DNA from 3 places in the Bradyrhizobium sp. USDA 326 genome. Region 2 is predicted to be linked to each of the others. Evidence: predicted binding sites of a transcription regulator. Region 2 holds the regulator's gene; each other region holds the start of a gene.
The links. The regulator PhoB, encoded in region 2, activates phosphate uptake and scavenging genes when phosphate is short. The targets are predictions, from matches to a motif close to TGTCATNNANCTGTCAT.
Positions count from the first base shown of each region.

Region 1 (4,376 bases), 170 kb from region 2:
CGGGCCGGCCGAGACCAAGTCCCAGGCCCGTGCCAGCGGCACCACGCCATCGGCGGCGAGACGGAACGCGGCGAGCAGCTGTGCGGGATAATAATAGTCCGACGCCAGCACCGAGCAGAGCCCCTTGGCGATCATGTCGGAGGCCCTGGTCCAGCCGGTATGACTGCCGCCGCGCACGACGTTCGGCGCGCCGTAGACGATGGCATCGCCGGCTTCTGCGGCGGCCCGCGCCGTCTCCTCGTTGATCGGGAACTCCGCGATGTCAGCGCCCCGTTCGCGATACTCCCGGCGCATCGCCGGCGTTGCGTCATCGTGCGAGAGCATCCGCACGCCCGCCGCGCGGGCAGAAGCGGCGAGGCGCGAGACCGAGGTGGGCACCTCGTCGGCGCGCGAAACCACACGCTCGACCAGCCGGTCGAATTCCTCGCTCGAAAGACCAGTGCGTTCCACCATCCGGTTGCGCTTGCGCGGCTTGGCCATGTCGGCGACGGTGCCGTCCATGTGGTCGTTGAAGGCGAACAGGTCGACGCGGCCTTCGGCGAGCCACTGGGCGATCTCGGCCTCGGCCTCGAGATTGTAGGTCTCGTGCCGCAGATGGAAGCGGGTGTCGGCGGCGAATTGCGGACGCTGCCGCTCGATCGCCTCCATCAGACCGCGCGCATTGTCGGCGCTGCGCAGGCCCGGCTCCCAGGAGCAGGTCGTGGCGTGAAAGACCGTGGTGATGCCGTTGCCGATCGCCTGGCGGTCGCTGTCGGCGAGCGCGACGTCGATCGGAAAATCGACGCCGGCGCGGGGCATCATCTGCCGCTCGAAGGCATCGCCATGCAGATCGACGATGCCGGGCAGCACCAACAGGTCGCGGGCATCGATCGCCAGCCGGGCACGACCGCGAGAAGCATCGACCTGTGCAATGTCCGTTCCGGACACGAGAAGTGAGGTTTCGACGAACTCGACGCCGATCAGGGCGCGGCCGCCTTCGAGGAATATGTCTGTCACGCGATCGCGCTTCGTTTGCTGGCAGGAGAGTTGGTGAGAGAGCTCGCCCGTGCTTCGTATGTCGAAAGAAAATCTTCAATCCCGAGATTGCGGAAATCGGGCAGCGCCGCGCGCAATTTGTCGTGATCCCAGTCCCACCAGGCGAGCTTCGCGAGCCGTCCGGCGATCTCCTCCGAGAACCGCCGCCGCACGATACGGGCCGGATTGCCGGCGACAATGGTGTAGGCCGGCACGTCCTTGGTGACGATGGCACCGGCTGCGATCACCGCGCCGGTGCCGATGTTTCGACCCGGCAACACGATCGCGCCATGGCCGATCCAGACATCGTGACCGATATGGATGTGATGCTGGCGTCGCCAGTCGAAGAACTCGGCATCGTCGCTCTCACCGTCGAAATAGGCGCTGGAGCGGTAGGTGAAGTGCGCCTGCGTCGCGCGGTGCATCGGATGGTTGCCGGGATTGATGCGCGTCATCGCCGCGATCGAGCAGAACTTTCCGATAGTGGTGTAGGTGATCTGCGAATCGTTGACGACATAGGAGTAATCGCCCATCGCCACTTCATGCAGGATCGTGCGCGCGCCAACCTCGGTATAGGCGCCGAGCCGGGTCTCATGCAAATTGGCCGAGGGGTCGATGGTCGGCTGAACCGATAGGGCTTTGGCGGCCATGTTGTATCCGAGGTGCGAGGGGCGGGCGTTCCTCTTCGAGCGGATTCATGACGATATCATGACGTGGCGATGACAGGGGATGACGTGTGCAGGATCGCTGCGCTGCAACGGCCGTGTCACACAAGTGTTAAGCATGGACGTTAGCGATTGGCTCCAGTTAATCTGGAGCCCCGCATGCTGGTGGTCGATGGTCTGACGTGTCGCTTCGGCGCAAAAGCCGCAGTGGACGACGCTTCGTTTGAGGTTTCCCCGGGCGGCTTCGTCGGTGTGATCGGGCGATCCGGTGCCGGCAAGTCGACGTTGCTGCGGAGCATCAACCGCTTGGTGACGCCGACTGAGGGACGCATCCTGTTCGACGGCGCCGACGTCACCGCATTGCGCGGCAAGGATCTGCGCCAATGGCGGGCGCGGTCGGCAATGATCTTCCAGCAGTTCAATCTGGTCGGCCGGCTCGATGTCCTCACCAACGTCCTGATGGGACGGCTCGCGACGATGCCGGCCTGGCGCTCGCTGTCGCAAATCTGGCCGGAGCAGGACAAGGCGCTGGCGATGTCCGCACTGGAGCAGTTCGATATCGCGTCGCTCGCCGCCCAGCGCGCCGACCAGCTCTCCGGCGGTCAGCAGCAGCGCGTGGCGATCGCCCGCGCCCTCGTGCAGCAGCCCGATATCATCCTGGCCGACGAGCCGATTGCCTCACTCGACCCACGCAACACCAAGGTCGTGATGGATGCGCTTTTGCGCATCAACAAGCATTTCGGCATCACCGTGCTCTGCAATCTGCATTCGCTCGATCTCGCCCGCAGTTACTGCGACCGCCTGATCGGCATGTCCGCGGGCCGCGTGGTGTTCGACGGCGCGCCGTCGATGCTGACCGATCAGGTCGCGCGCGAGCTCTACGATCTCGAAGCCAACGAGGTCATGGGCGGCATGCCTGTGCCGGCGTCCGCCGGCGTCCCGGCGCTCGGAACGGCCGCTGCGGCCTGAGCCGCGGCGCATCTTTTGAGTTGCAGGTTCTTGCGTCAACCGACCCAACCGATGACCAACCGATGAAGAGGGTATCATGATCACTCGCAGATTAGTCCTTGCCGGCGCCGCCGCGCTCGCGTTCACCGCCTCCGCTTCCGCGGACGATTGGAGAACCAAGTATCCCGAGCTGACCTTCGCGGTCATTCCGGCCGAGAACGCCTCGGGCGTCACCGAGCGCTGGGCGCCGTTCATGAGCTATCTCTCCAAGGAGCTCGGCGTGAAGGTCACGCTGCGCATCGCCAACGACTACGCCGCTGTGATCGAGGGCCAGCGCGCCGGCAACATCCACATCGCGAGCTACGGCTCGGCCTCGTTCGCCCGCGCCCGCCTGACCGGCGTCAAGACCGACGCCTTCGCCAACGACATCAACGCCGACGGCTCGACCGGCTACTACTCGGTCTTCTTCGTCAAGGCGAGTAGTCCCTACAAGAAGATCGACGACCTCAAGGGCAAGAACCTCGGCCTCGTCGACCCGAATTCGACCTCCGGCAACAACGTGCCGCGCTTCGAGCTCGACAAGATGGGCATCCACGATGCCGACACCTATTTCAGCAAGGTCGTCTTCACCGGCAGCCATGAGAACGCGGTGCTGGCGCTGGCGCAGGGCACCGTCGACGTCGCCGCCAACCAGTGGACCAGCGACGACGATTCGACGCTGGCGCAGATGCTCACCAAGGGCATGCTCAAGAACGCCGATGGTTCGGCGATGAAGAAGGACGATTTCCGCATCATCCACAAGTCGGCGCCGATCATCAACGGTCCCTACGCCTATAACTCCGACCTGCCGGAAGACGCGAAGGCGGCGATCGCGAAGGCATTCTTCGACGCGCCGGCCAAGGACAAGGCGGCCTTCGACCGCCTCCAGGATGGCCAGAAGAAGGGTTTTCATCCCGCCACCACCAAGGATTGGGATGGCACGATCGAGCTGATCAAGTTCGTCGACGCACTGCGTAAAAAGAAGGCGTCCTGAGTCTTCGGGACGATGCACCTGAGCCGGGTCCGTAGGACCCGGCTCTTTCTTTGACGGGACCTGTTTCGACAGATGACGACAGCGGTTTCGATCCTCCCCGAGCAGCAGCTCGCCGCGCTGAATGCCGCCTATCGCCAGGCGGTTTCGCGGCGACGGCTCCGCCTCCTATTGGGAGCAGCGATCTTTGCCGCCGCGCTGGTTCTCGCCGCGATCGGTGCCGAAGTGAATTTGCGCACGCTGTTCACCTATTTCGGCAACTTCCTCAGCTATTTCGACCGCATCCTCACGCTCGACAGCGGCCAGCGGGTCCGGACCGATGTCGGCGAGTGGTTCTGGGGCTGGCGCAAATGGCTGAAGATGCTCGGCGAGACGCTGCTGATCTCCTACGTCGGCACGCTGATCGGCGCGACTCTCGCCTTCTGTCTGAACTTCTTCGCGGCTGAAAATACCTCGCCTGCGCCCTGGCTGCGCTTCGTCGTGCGGCGGCTGCTCGAGTTCGCCCGCACGGTGCCTGGGATTGTGTTCGCACTGGTCTTCGTCATCGCCTTCGGGCTCGGTCCGATGGCGGGCGTGCTGGCGATCGCGATCCACTCCACCGGTGCGCTCGGAAAGCTGTTTTCGGAGATCGTCGAGAACGCCGACATGAAGCCGGTCGAGGGCATCCGCTCGACCGGCGCGAGCTGGCTGTCCTGCATGCGATTTGCCGTGGTGCCGCA
Region 1 covers NZ_JBMGQA010000001.1:1,942,174-1,946,549, reverse strand. The annotation lists gene ABIG06_RS09375 (alpha-D-ribose 1-methylphosphonate 5-triphosphate diphosphatase) at 1-996, opposite strand, end outside; gene ABIG06_RS09370 (chloramphenicol acetyltransferase) at 993-1,664, opposite strand; gene phnC (phosphonate ABC transporter ATP-binding protein) at 1,839-2,648, shown strand; gene phnD (phosphonate ABC transporter substrate-binding protein) at 2,725-3,660, shown strand; gene phnE (phosphonate ABC transporter, permease protein PhnE) at 3,733-4,376, shown strand, end outside.
Region 1: a site for PhoB is predicted at 1,712-1,728, ahead of phnC (phosphonate ABC transporter ATP-binding protein). Genes of this name have one in related genera too.

Region 2 (4,376 bases):
CTTCATCACCTCGATCTCGGTCGACGTGTTCAAGACGGTGCCGCCGGTGCTGAAGGAAGCCGCCTACGGTGTCGGCTGCACCACGTGGGAGGTCGTGCGCAGCGTGGTGATCCCCTACACCCGCGTCGGCATCATCGGCGGCGTCATGCTGGCGCTGGGCCGCGCGCTCGGCGAGACCATGGCGGTGACCTTCATCATCGGCAATTCGTTCCGCATCTCTTCATCGATTTTCGCCCCGGGCACCACGATCTCGGCGGCGATCGCATCCGAGTTCGCCGAGAGCGACGGTCTGCACCAGTCCGGCCTGATTCTGCTCGGCCTGCTCCTGTTCGTGCTGACGTTCTTCGTGCTCGCAGCCGCGCGGCTGATGCTGATGCGCCTGGAAACAAAGGCGGGGAAGTGAAGCCATGAACCCGATCTATTTACGCCGCCGCCGCTGGGACATCGTCATCCGCGGGCTCTGCATCGCCGCCGCCGCCTTCGGCGTCACCTGGCTCGCGCTGATCCTGATCACGCTGCTCTACAACGGTCTGGCCGGGCTCAACCTTCAGGTCTTCACCGCAGACACGCCGCCGCCCGGATCGACCGAGGGCGGCCTGCGCAACGCCATCGTCGGCTCGCTGATCATGACCGTGATCGGCGTCGGCATTGGCGCGCCGCTCGGCCTGTTCGCCGGCACCTATCTCGCCGAGTACGGCCGCAACGACAAGCTGACCTCGGTGATCCGCTTCATCAACGACATCCTCTTGTCGGCGCCCTCGATCATCATCGGCCTCTTCATCTACGGCGCGGTCGTGGTGCCGATGCGAGGCTTCTCGGCCATCGCCGGCGCGCTGGCGCTCGCCGTGATCGTGATCCCGGTCGTGGTGCGCACCACGGAGGACATGCTGCTGCTGGTGCCGAACCCGCTGCGTGAAGCCGCCAGCGCACTCGGCCTGCCGCGCTCGCTGGTGATCAAGCGTATCGCCTACCGTGCGGCGCGCTCCGGCCTCATCACCGGTGTGCTGCTCGCCACTGCCCGCGTCGCCGGCGAGACCGCGCCGCTGCTGTTCACCGCGCTGTCCAACCAGTTCTTCAGCCTCGGCCTGGACAAGACCATGGCCAACCTGCCGGTGACCATCAACAACTTCGTGCAGAGCCCCTACGCCTACTGGAAGCAACTCGCCTGGAGCGGGGCGCTGCTGATCACCCTGACTGTGCTTGCCCTGAACATTGGCGCCCGCATCCTTGGTGCCGAGAGGACCGCAAAATGAGTGAAATGTCTGTTTCCGTAAGCGCGCCGACCGTTCATCCCGGCTCGCAGCCGCTGGCCGAGGCGCCTGCCAAGGTCACCGCGCGCAACCTCAACTTCTACTATGGTGAGCACCATGCGCTGAAGAACATCAATCTGGCGCTCGGCACCAATCGCGTCACGGCCTTCATCGGCCCGTCCGGCTGCGGCAAGTCGACCCTGCTGCGTATCTTCAACCGGATGTACGACCTCTACCCGGGCCAGCGCGCCACCGGCCAGCTGTTGCTCGACCACACCAACATGCTCGACCCCAAGCTCGACCTCAATCTGCTGCGCGCCCGGGTCGGCATGGTGTTCCAGAAGCCGACCCCGTTCCCGATGACGATCTACGAGAACATCGCCTTCGGCATCCGCCTCTACGAGAAGATCTCGAAGTCCGAGATGGATGATCGCGTCGAAAAGGCGCTGCGCGGCGGCGCGCTGTGGAACGAGGTCAAGGACAAGCTCAACGCCTCCGGCCTGTCGCTCTCCGGCGGACAGCAGCAGCGCCTCTGCATCGCCCGCACCGTCGCGGTGCGGCCCGAGGTGATCCTGTTCGACGAGCCCTGCTCGGCACTCGATCCGATCTCGACCGCCAAGGTCGAGGAACTGATCCAGGAATTGTCGGAGAACTACACGATCGCGATCGTCACCCACAACATGCAGCAGGCGGCCCGCGTCTCCGACAAGACCGCCTTCATGTATCTCGGCGAGTTGATCGAGTTCGACGACACCAGCAAGATCTTCACGTCGCCGAGCGACCGGCGCACGCAGGATTACATCACCGGCCGGTTCGGCTGAGGAGACGGAACATGGGTTCTGAACATACCGCAAAGGCTTTCGACACCGACCTGCAGGAGCTCACCCGCCTGGTCGCCGAGATGGGCGGGATCGCCGAGCGCATGATCGTCGATTCCGTCGACGCGCTGATCCGCCGCGACGTCACGCTCGGTCAGCGCGTCGTCACCACCGACGCCGAGCTCGACATGCTGCAGAAGCGCATCGAGGAGCGCGCCGTGCTCACCATCGCCCGCCGCCAGCCGATGGCCGTTGATCTGCGCGAGATCGTCGGCGCCATGCGCGTCGCGACCGATCTCGAGCGCATCGGCGATCTCGCCAAGAACATGGGCAAGCGCGTCGCAGCGCTGGAGACGGATTTCCATCCGCTGAAACTGTTCCGCGGCCTGGAGCACATGACCGACCTCGTGCAGCAGCAGGTCAAGTCGGTGCTGGACGCCTATGCCGCGCACGATCTGCCGGCGGCGATGGCGGTGTGGAAAGGCGACGAGGAAGTCGACGCCATCTGCACCTCGCTGTTCCGCGAACTCCTGACCTACATGATGGAGGATCCGCGCAACATCTCGTTCTGCATCCATTTGATGTTCTGTGCCAAGAACATCGAGCGGATCGGTGACCACGCCACCAACATCGCCGAGACCGTGTTCTACATGATCGAAGGCCAGGCGATCACCGACAAGCGGCCGAAGGGCGACATGACGACCTTCGCCACGACGGTGCCGAATACCTAAGGAGCGACGACAACATGGGCGCACGCATCATGGTGGTTGAGGACGAGGAAGCTCTCACCGAGCTTCTCCGCTACAACCTCGAAGGCGACGGCTATGACGTCGAGACGGTGATGCGCGGCGATGACGCCGACACCCGCCTCAAGGAGCACATTCCCGATCTGATCGTGCTCGACTGGATGCTGCCGGGCCTGTCGGGCATCGAGCTATGCCGGCGGCTGCGCACCCGTCCCGAAACCAAGCAGCTGCCGATCATCATGCTCACCGCGCGCGGCGAGGAGAGCGAGCGGGTGCGGGGACTTGCGACCGGTGCCGACGATTACATCGTCAAGCCGTTCTCGGTGCCGGAGCTGCTCGCGCGCGTGAAGGGTCTGCTCAGGCGCGCCAGCCCCGAGCGGCTCGCCACCGTGCTCGCCTACGGCGACATCGAGCTCGATCGCGACAAGCGCCGCGTGGCGCGCTCGGGCCGGCCGATCGATCTCGGCCCGACCGAATATCGCCTGCTGGAGTTCTTCCTGGAGCATCCCGGCCGCGTGTTCTCGCGCGAGCAGCTGCTCGACAGCGTCTGGGGCCGCGACATCTACATCGACGAGCGCACTGTCGACGTCCACATCGGCCGCCTGCGCAAGCTGCTCAATCTCGGCCGTGAGCAGGATCCGATCCGCACCGTCCGTGGCGCCGGCTATGCGCTGGACGATCGGTTCGCGAAGGCGGAGCAGACGTAAAGCTCTGAACTAGCGAGCCGCGGCAACAATCTTGGTCGTCACCCCGGGGCGCGCGTAGCGTGAGCCCGGGATCCATAATCACAGGGCTTTGTTTGGCGAAGACTCGGAGTGACCATCTCGCGCAATCACTGCGCCCTGTGGTTATTGATCCCCCGCCTCCGCGGGGACGACACCGAGTAAGCCGAGCCGTCAGCGTGTGACGGCTGCAGTCAGCTAAATCCGCAAACTCACCGCGTGCCCGGCTTCGCCGGTGCGCGCCGCCGATCCGCTGCAGGCTGATACGCCACGCGCGAATGCTGGGCGCAGTAGGGCAGGCCCGAGAGCGCCTTGCCGCCGCAGAAGAAGAAATCCGGGCTGGAGGGATCGCCGACCGGCCAGTGGCACGTCGCCTCGTTCAATTCCAGCAGCGACAGCCGCTGGCTCATCGGCACCACGTTGTCGTAGGTGACGGGTTCGGCCTCCACCTCGACCTCGAAGGCCTGCGCCAGTGCGGTGTTGCCGCGGGCGACGGGGCGGGTCACCCGCATCATGTGCTGCGCAGGCCGGGCCTTGCGCGGCCGGGGCGCTGCCGATGAAGGGCTCTTGGCGCGGCCGGACAAGCCGAGCCGGTGCACCTTGCCGATCACGGCATTGCGGGTCACATTGCCGAGCTCCGCCGCGATCTGGCTGGCCGAAAGTCCGGCCTCCCAAAGCTTTTTCAGCTGCTCGACGCGATCATCGGACCAGGTCAAAACCGTCATTGCACCCTTTCCCTCGCTGCGCGCCTGCCATCCTGGGGCCTTCGCAGCGATTGCCTAAGCCTTGAAAAACCCGTGCCGTCAGAATCCCTTAAGGCTCGCCGGGCGCGCTCAAGAC
Region 2 covers NZ_JBMGQA010000001.1:2,110,878-2,115,253, reverse strand. The annotation lists gene pstC (phosphate ABC transporter permease subunit PstC) at 1-403, shown strand, start outside; gene pstA (phosphate ABC transporter permease PstA) at 408-1,253, shown strand; gene pstB (phosphate ABC transporter ATP-binding protein PstB) at 1,250-2,071, shown strand; gene phoU (phosphate signaling complex protein PhoU) at 2,083-2,799, shown strand; gene phoB (phosphate regulon transcriptional regulator PhoB) at 2,814-3,521, shown strand; gene ABIG06_RS10145 (GcrA family cell cycle regulator) at 3,749-4,261, opposite strand.

Region 3 (4,376 bases), 3.9 Mb from region 2:
GATGTCATCGTCGACGTGCCGAATTCCGGCGTGGCGCTCGCCGTCAACAACGTCATCAAGGAGAAGAACGGCGTCTACATCAATTCGGGTGCGGCGACCTCCGATCTCACCAACGCGCAGTGCTCGCCCAACACCGTGCACTGGACCTACGACACCTACATGCTGGCGCACACGACCGGCCAGGCGCTGGTGAAGGCAGGTGGCGACACCTGGTTCTTCCTGACCGCGGACTATGCCTTCGGTGCTGCTCTCGAGCGCGACACCACGGCGGTGGTCACGGCCAACGGCGGCAAGGTGATCGGCGGCGTCAAGCATCCGCTCAACACGCCGGACTTCTCGTCCTTCCTGCTCCAGGCGCAGGCCTCCAAGGCCAAGATCATCGGCCTTGCCAACGCCGGTGGCGACACCACCAACACGATCAAGCAGGCGGCCGAGTTCGGCATCGTCAAGGGCGGCCAGAAGCTCGCGGCCCTCCTGCTCTTCCTCACCGACGTCAAGGCGATCGGCCTCGAGACGGCGCAGGGACTCAATTTCACCGAGACGTTCTACTGGGACATGAACGACAAGACCCGGGCGTTCTCCAAGCGCTTCGCCGAGAAGATGAAGAACAACGCGCCACCCACGATGGTGCAGGCGGGGGTTTATGCCGGCGTGCGCCACTATCTCAAGGCCCTCGAAGCGCTCGGCGGCAACCCGCATGACGGCGTCAAGGTCGTCGAGAAGATGAAGTCGATGCCGACCGAGGACGATCTGTTCGGCAAGGGCGAGATCCAGCCCAACGGCCGCACCATCCACGACGCCTATCTGTTCGAGGTGAAGAAGCCCTCGGAGTCCAAGGGGCCATGGGACTTCTACAAGCTGGTGGGCACGGTGCCGGGCGACCAGGCTTTCACGCCATTGTCCGCGAGCAAATGCGCGCTGTTGAAGAAGTAAGATAACGGCCCGCAGGCCTTGAGGCCCGCGGGCGACTTTCAAGGAACGCCGAAGGGACCGGGTGCGGGATCGATGCAGGCTCTATACGCTCAGCTACTGGTGGGACTGATCAACGGCTCGTTCTACGCGCTGCTCAGTCTCGGGCTTGCCGTGATCTTCGGCATGCTCAACATCATCAACTTCGCCCATGGCGCGCTCTACATGATGGGCGCCTTCGTCGCCTATTTCCTGCTGAACCTCGGCGGGATCAGCTACTGGTGGGCGTTGCTGCTCGCGCCCATCATCGTCGGCATCTTCGGCATGATCCTGGAACGGACCATGCTGCAATGGCTGACGGGGCTCGATCACCTCTACGGCCTGCTGCTGACATTCGGCATCGCGCTGATCGTCCAGGGCGTGTTCCAGAACTATTTCGGCTCCTCCGGCCTGCCTTATGCCATTCCGGACCAGCTCAAGGGCGGCATGAATCTCGGCTTCATGTTCCTGCCGATCTATCGCGGCTGGGTCGTCGTGTTCTCCCTCGTCGTGTGCCTTGCGACCTGGTTCCTGATCGAGAAGACGCAGCTCGGCGCCTACCTGCGCGCCGCCACCGAGAACCCGACGCTGGTGCGCGCCTTCGGCATCAACGTGCCGCGCATGATCACGCTGACCTACGGTCTCGGCGTCGGCCTTGCGGCACTCGCCGGCGTGCTGTCGGCGCCGATCAACCAGGTGCGGCCGCTGATGGGCGCCGACCTCATCATCGTGGTGTTCGCGGTGGTCGTGATCGGCGGCATGGGTTCGATCATGGGCTCGATCATCACCGGCTTCGCGCTCGGCGTGATCGAGGGCCTGACCAAGTATTTCTACCCCGAGGCCTCCAACACCGTCGTGTTCGTGCTGATGGTGCTGGTGCTCTTGGTGAAGCCAACGGGATTGACGGGAAGGGCCGCCTGAGATGACAACCCTGACGGACGACACTCTGCCGGTGACCCCTCGCGCGATGCGCGACGAGATGATCATGTTCGTGCTGATGGCGCTGCTGCTGGCGGCCGTGCCGTTCACCGGCGTCTATCCCTTCTTCGTGATGCAGGCGCTGTGCTTTGCGCTGCTCGCCTGCGCCTTCAATCTGCTGATCGGCTACGGCGGCCTGCTGTCCTTTGGCCACGCGATGTTCTTAGGGACAGCGGGCTATTGCAGCGCGCATGCGCTGAAGGTGTGGGCGCTGCCGCCGGAGCTCGGCATCCTCGTCGGCATCGCCGCGGCGTTCGTCCTGTCGATCATCACCGGCTACATCTCGATCCGCCGCCAGGGCATCTATTTCTCGATGATCACGCTGGCGCTGTCGCAGCTCCTGTACTTCATCTATCTCCAGGCCCCATTCACCCACGGCGAGGACGGCATCCAGGGCATCCCGCAGGGGCACATGTTCGGCGTCTTCGATCTCTCCAAGCCCACGGTGCTCTATTACGTCGTGCTGGCAGGCTTCCTCGCCGGCTTCCTCCTGATCTTCCGCATCATCAACTCGCCGTTCGGCGAAGTCCTGAAGGCGATCCGCGAGAACGAGCCGCGGGCGATCTCGCTCGGCTACCGCACCGACCAGTACAAGTTCCTGGCCTTCGTCCTGTCGGGCACGCTGGCCGGTTTTGCCGGTGCGCTGAAAGTGTTCGTGGCGCAGAACGCCTCGCTTACCGACGTGCACTGGTCGATGTCGGGCGAAGTCGTGCTGATGACGCTGGTCGGTGGTCTCGGGACCATTTTCGGACCCGTGGTCGGCGCCTTCGTCATCATCGCCATGCAGCAATATCTGGCGGGCTTCGGACAGTGGGTGACGGTGATCCAGGGCGCGATCTTCGTAATCTGCGTGCTCACCTTCCGCCGCGGCGTCATCGGCGAAATCGCGCATTACTTCCGCCGGTCGCTCTAAGCACTTGGAATCGCACAAATTACATTGATGTGTGAAAGCGGTGGATGACCCGGCTCCGTGGGCGTGAGATGACACGCGCGCGGATCGAAAATGGTCTATGACAGTTTCATGACAGCCCTCCGGGCCTGACCATTTCCAACCGGTAGCCTATCCCCATGATGCGTTGGTTTCGAGCGTTCCTGCCCAAGGAAGAACGGTTCTTCGACCTGTTCGACCGGCATGCCCAGACCGTGATCCAGGGCGCGATCGCGCTCCAGGGCATGCTCAATGGGGGCGAGGAGACGCCGGTCTATTGCCAGCGCGTCAACCAGTTCGAGAACGACGCCGACAACATCACCCGTGAGGTGCTGACGGCGGTGCGCCGCACCTTCATCACCCCGTTCGACCGCGGCGACATCAAGAACCTCATCACGTCGCTGGACGATGCCATCGACCAGATGCAGCAGACGGCCAAGGCGGTCATGCTGTTCGAGGTCCGCAGCTTCGAGCCGCCCATGCGCGAGATCGGCGGGCTGCTGATCGAATGCGCCAATCTCGTCGGGCGTGCGCTGCCGCTGATGCAATCGATCGGCCCGAACGTCGCCATGCTGACCGCGATCACCGAAGAGCTCGGCAAGCTGGAGGGCCGGGTCGACGATCTCCACGACATCGGCCTGAAGGAGCTGTTCCTGAAGCATCGCGAGGGCAACGCGATGGACTTCATCGTCGGCGTCGAGATCTACGACCATCTCGAGAAGGTGGCCGATCGCTTCGACGACGTCGCGAACGAGATCAACAGCATCGTCATCGAGCAGGTTTAGCGCATGATCCGGAAAAGTGTGCAGCGGTTTTCCGTTCAGATCATGCGCCAACTTTAGGGCAGGGCCGCCGTGGACGCCGCGTTGGGTCTTCCCATTCTGGTCGGCTTGATCGCCGTCGCGCTGCTGTTCGACTTCCTGAACGGCCTGCACGACGCCGCCAATTCGATCGCGACCATCGTCTCGACCCGCGTGCTGCGGCCGCAATTCGCGGTGTTCTGGGCCGCCTTCTTCAATTTCATCGCCTTCATGGTGTTCGGACTGCACGTCGCCCAGACCATCGGCACCGGCATCATCGACCCCGCGGTCGTCGATGCCCAGGTGATCTTCGCAGCGCTCATCGGCGCGATTGTCTGGAACCTCGTGACCTGGGCGCTCGGCATCCCGTCCTCGTCGTCGCACGCGTTGATCGGCGGCCTCGTCGGCGGCGGCATGGCCAAGGCGGGGATTTCGGCCGCGGTGTGGAGCGGCCTGTCCAAGACGGTGCTGGCGATCGTGCTGTCTCCGCTGGTCGGCTTCCTGCTGGCGATGATGCTGGTGGCGATCGTGTCGTGGGCCTCGGTGCGCTCGACGCCGTTCGCGGTCGATCGTGCCTTCCGGATCCTGCAATTCGCCTCCGCCTCGCTCTATTCGCTCGGCCATGGCGGCAACGACGCGCAGAAGACCATGGGCATCATCGCGGTGCTGCTGTATTCGCAGGGTCATCTCGGCAGCGAGTTCTCGGTGCCGTTCTGGGTGGT
Region 3 covers NZ_JBMGQA010000001.1:6,043,866-6,048,241, forward strand. The annotation lists gene ABIG06_RS28300 (ABC transporter substrate-binding protein) at 1-933, shown strand, start outside; gene ABIG06_RS28305 (branched-chain amino acid ABC transporter permease) at 1,006-1,869, shown strand; gene ABIG06_RS28310 (branched-chain amino acid ABC transporter permease) at 1,871-2,839, shown strand; gene ABIG06_RS28315 (DUF47 domain-containing protein) at 2,995-3,639, shown strand; gene ABIG06_RS28320 (inorganic phosphate transporter) at 3,709-4,376, shown strand, end outside.
Region 3: a site for PhoB is predicted at 2,937-2,953, ahead of ABIG06_RS28315 (DUF47 domain-containing protein). Genes of this name have one in related genera too.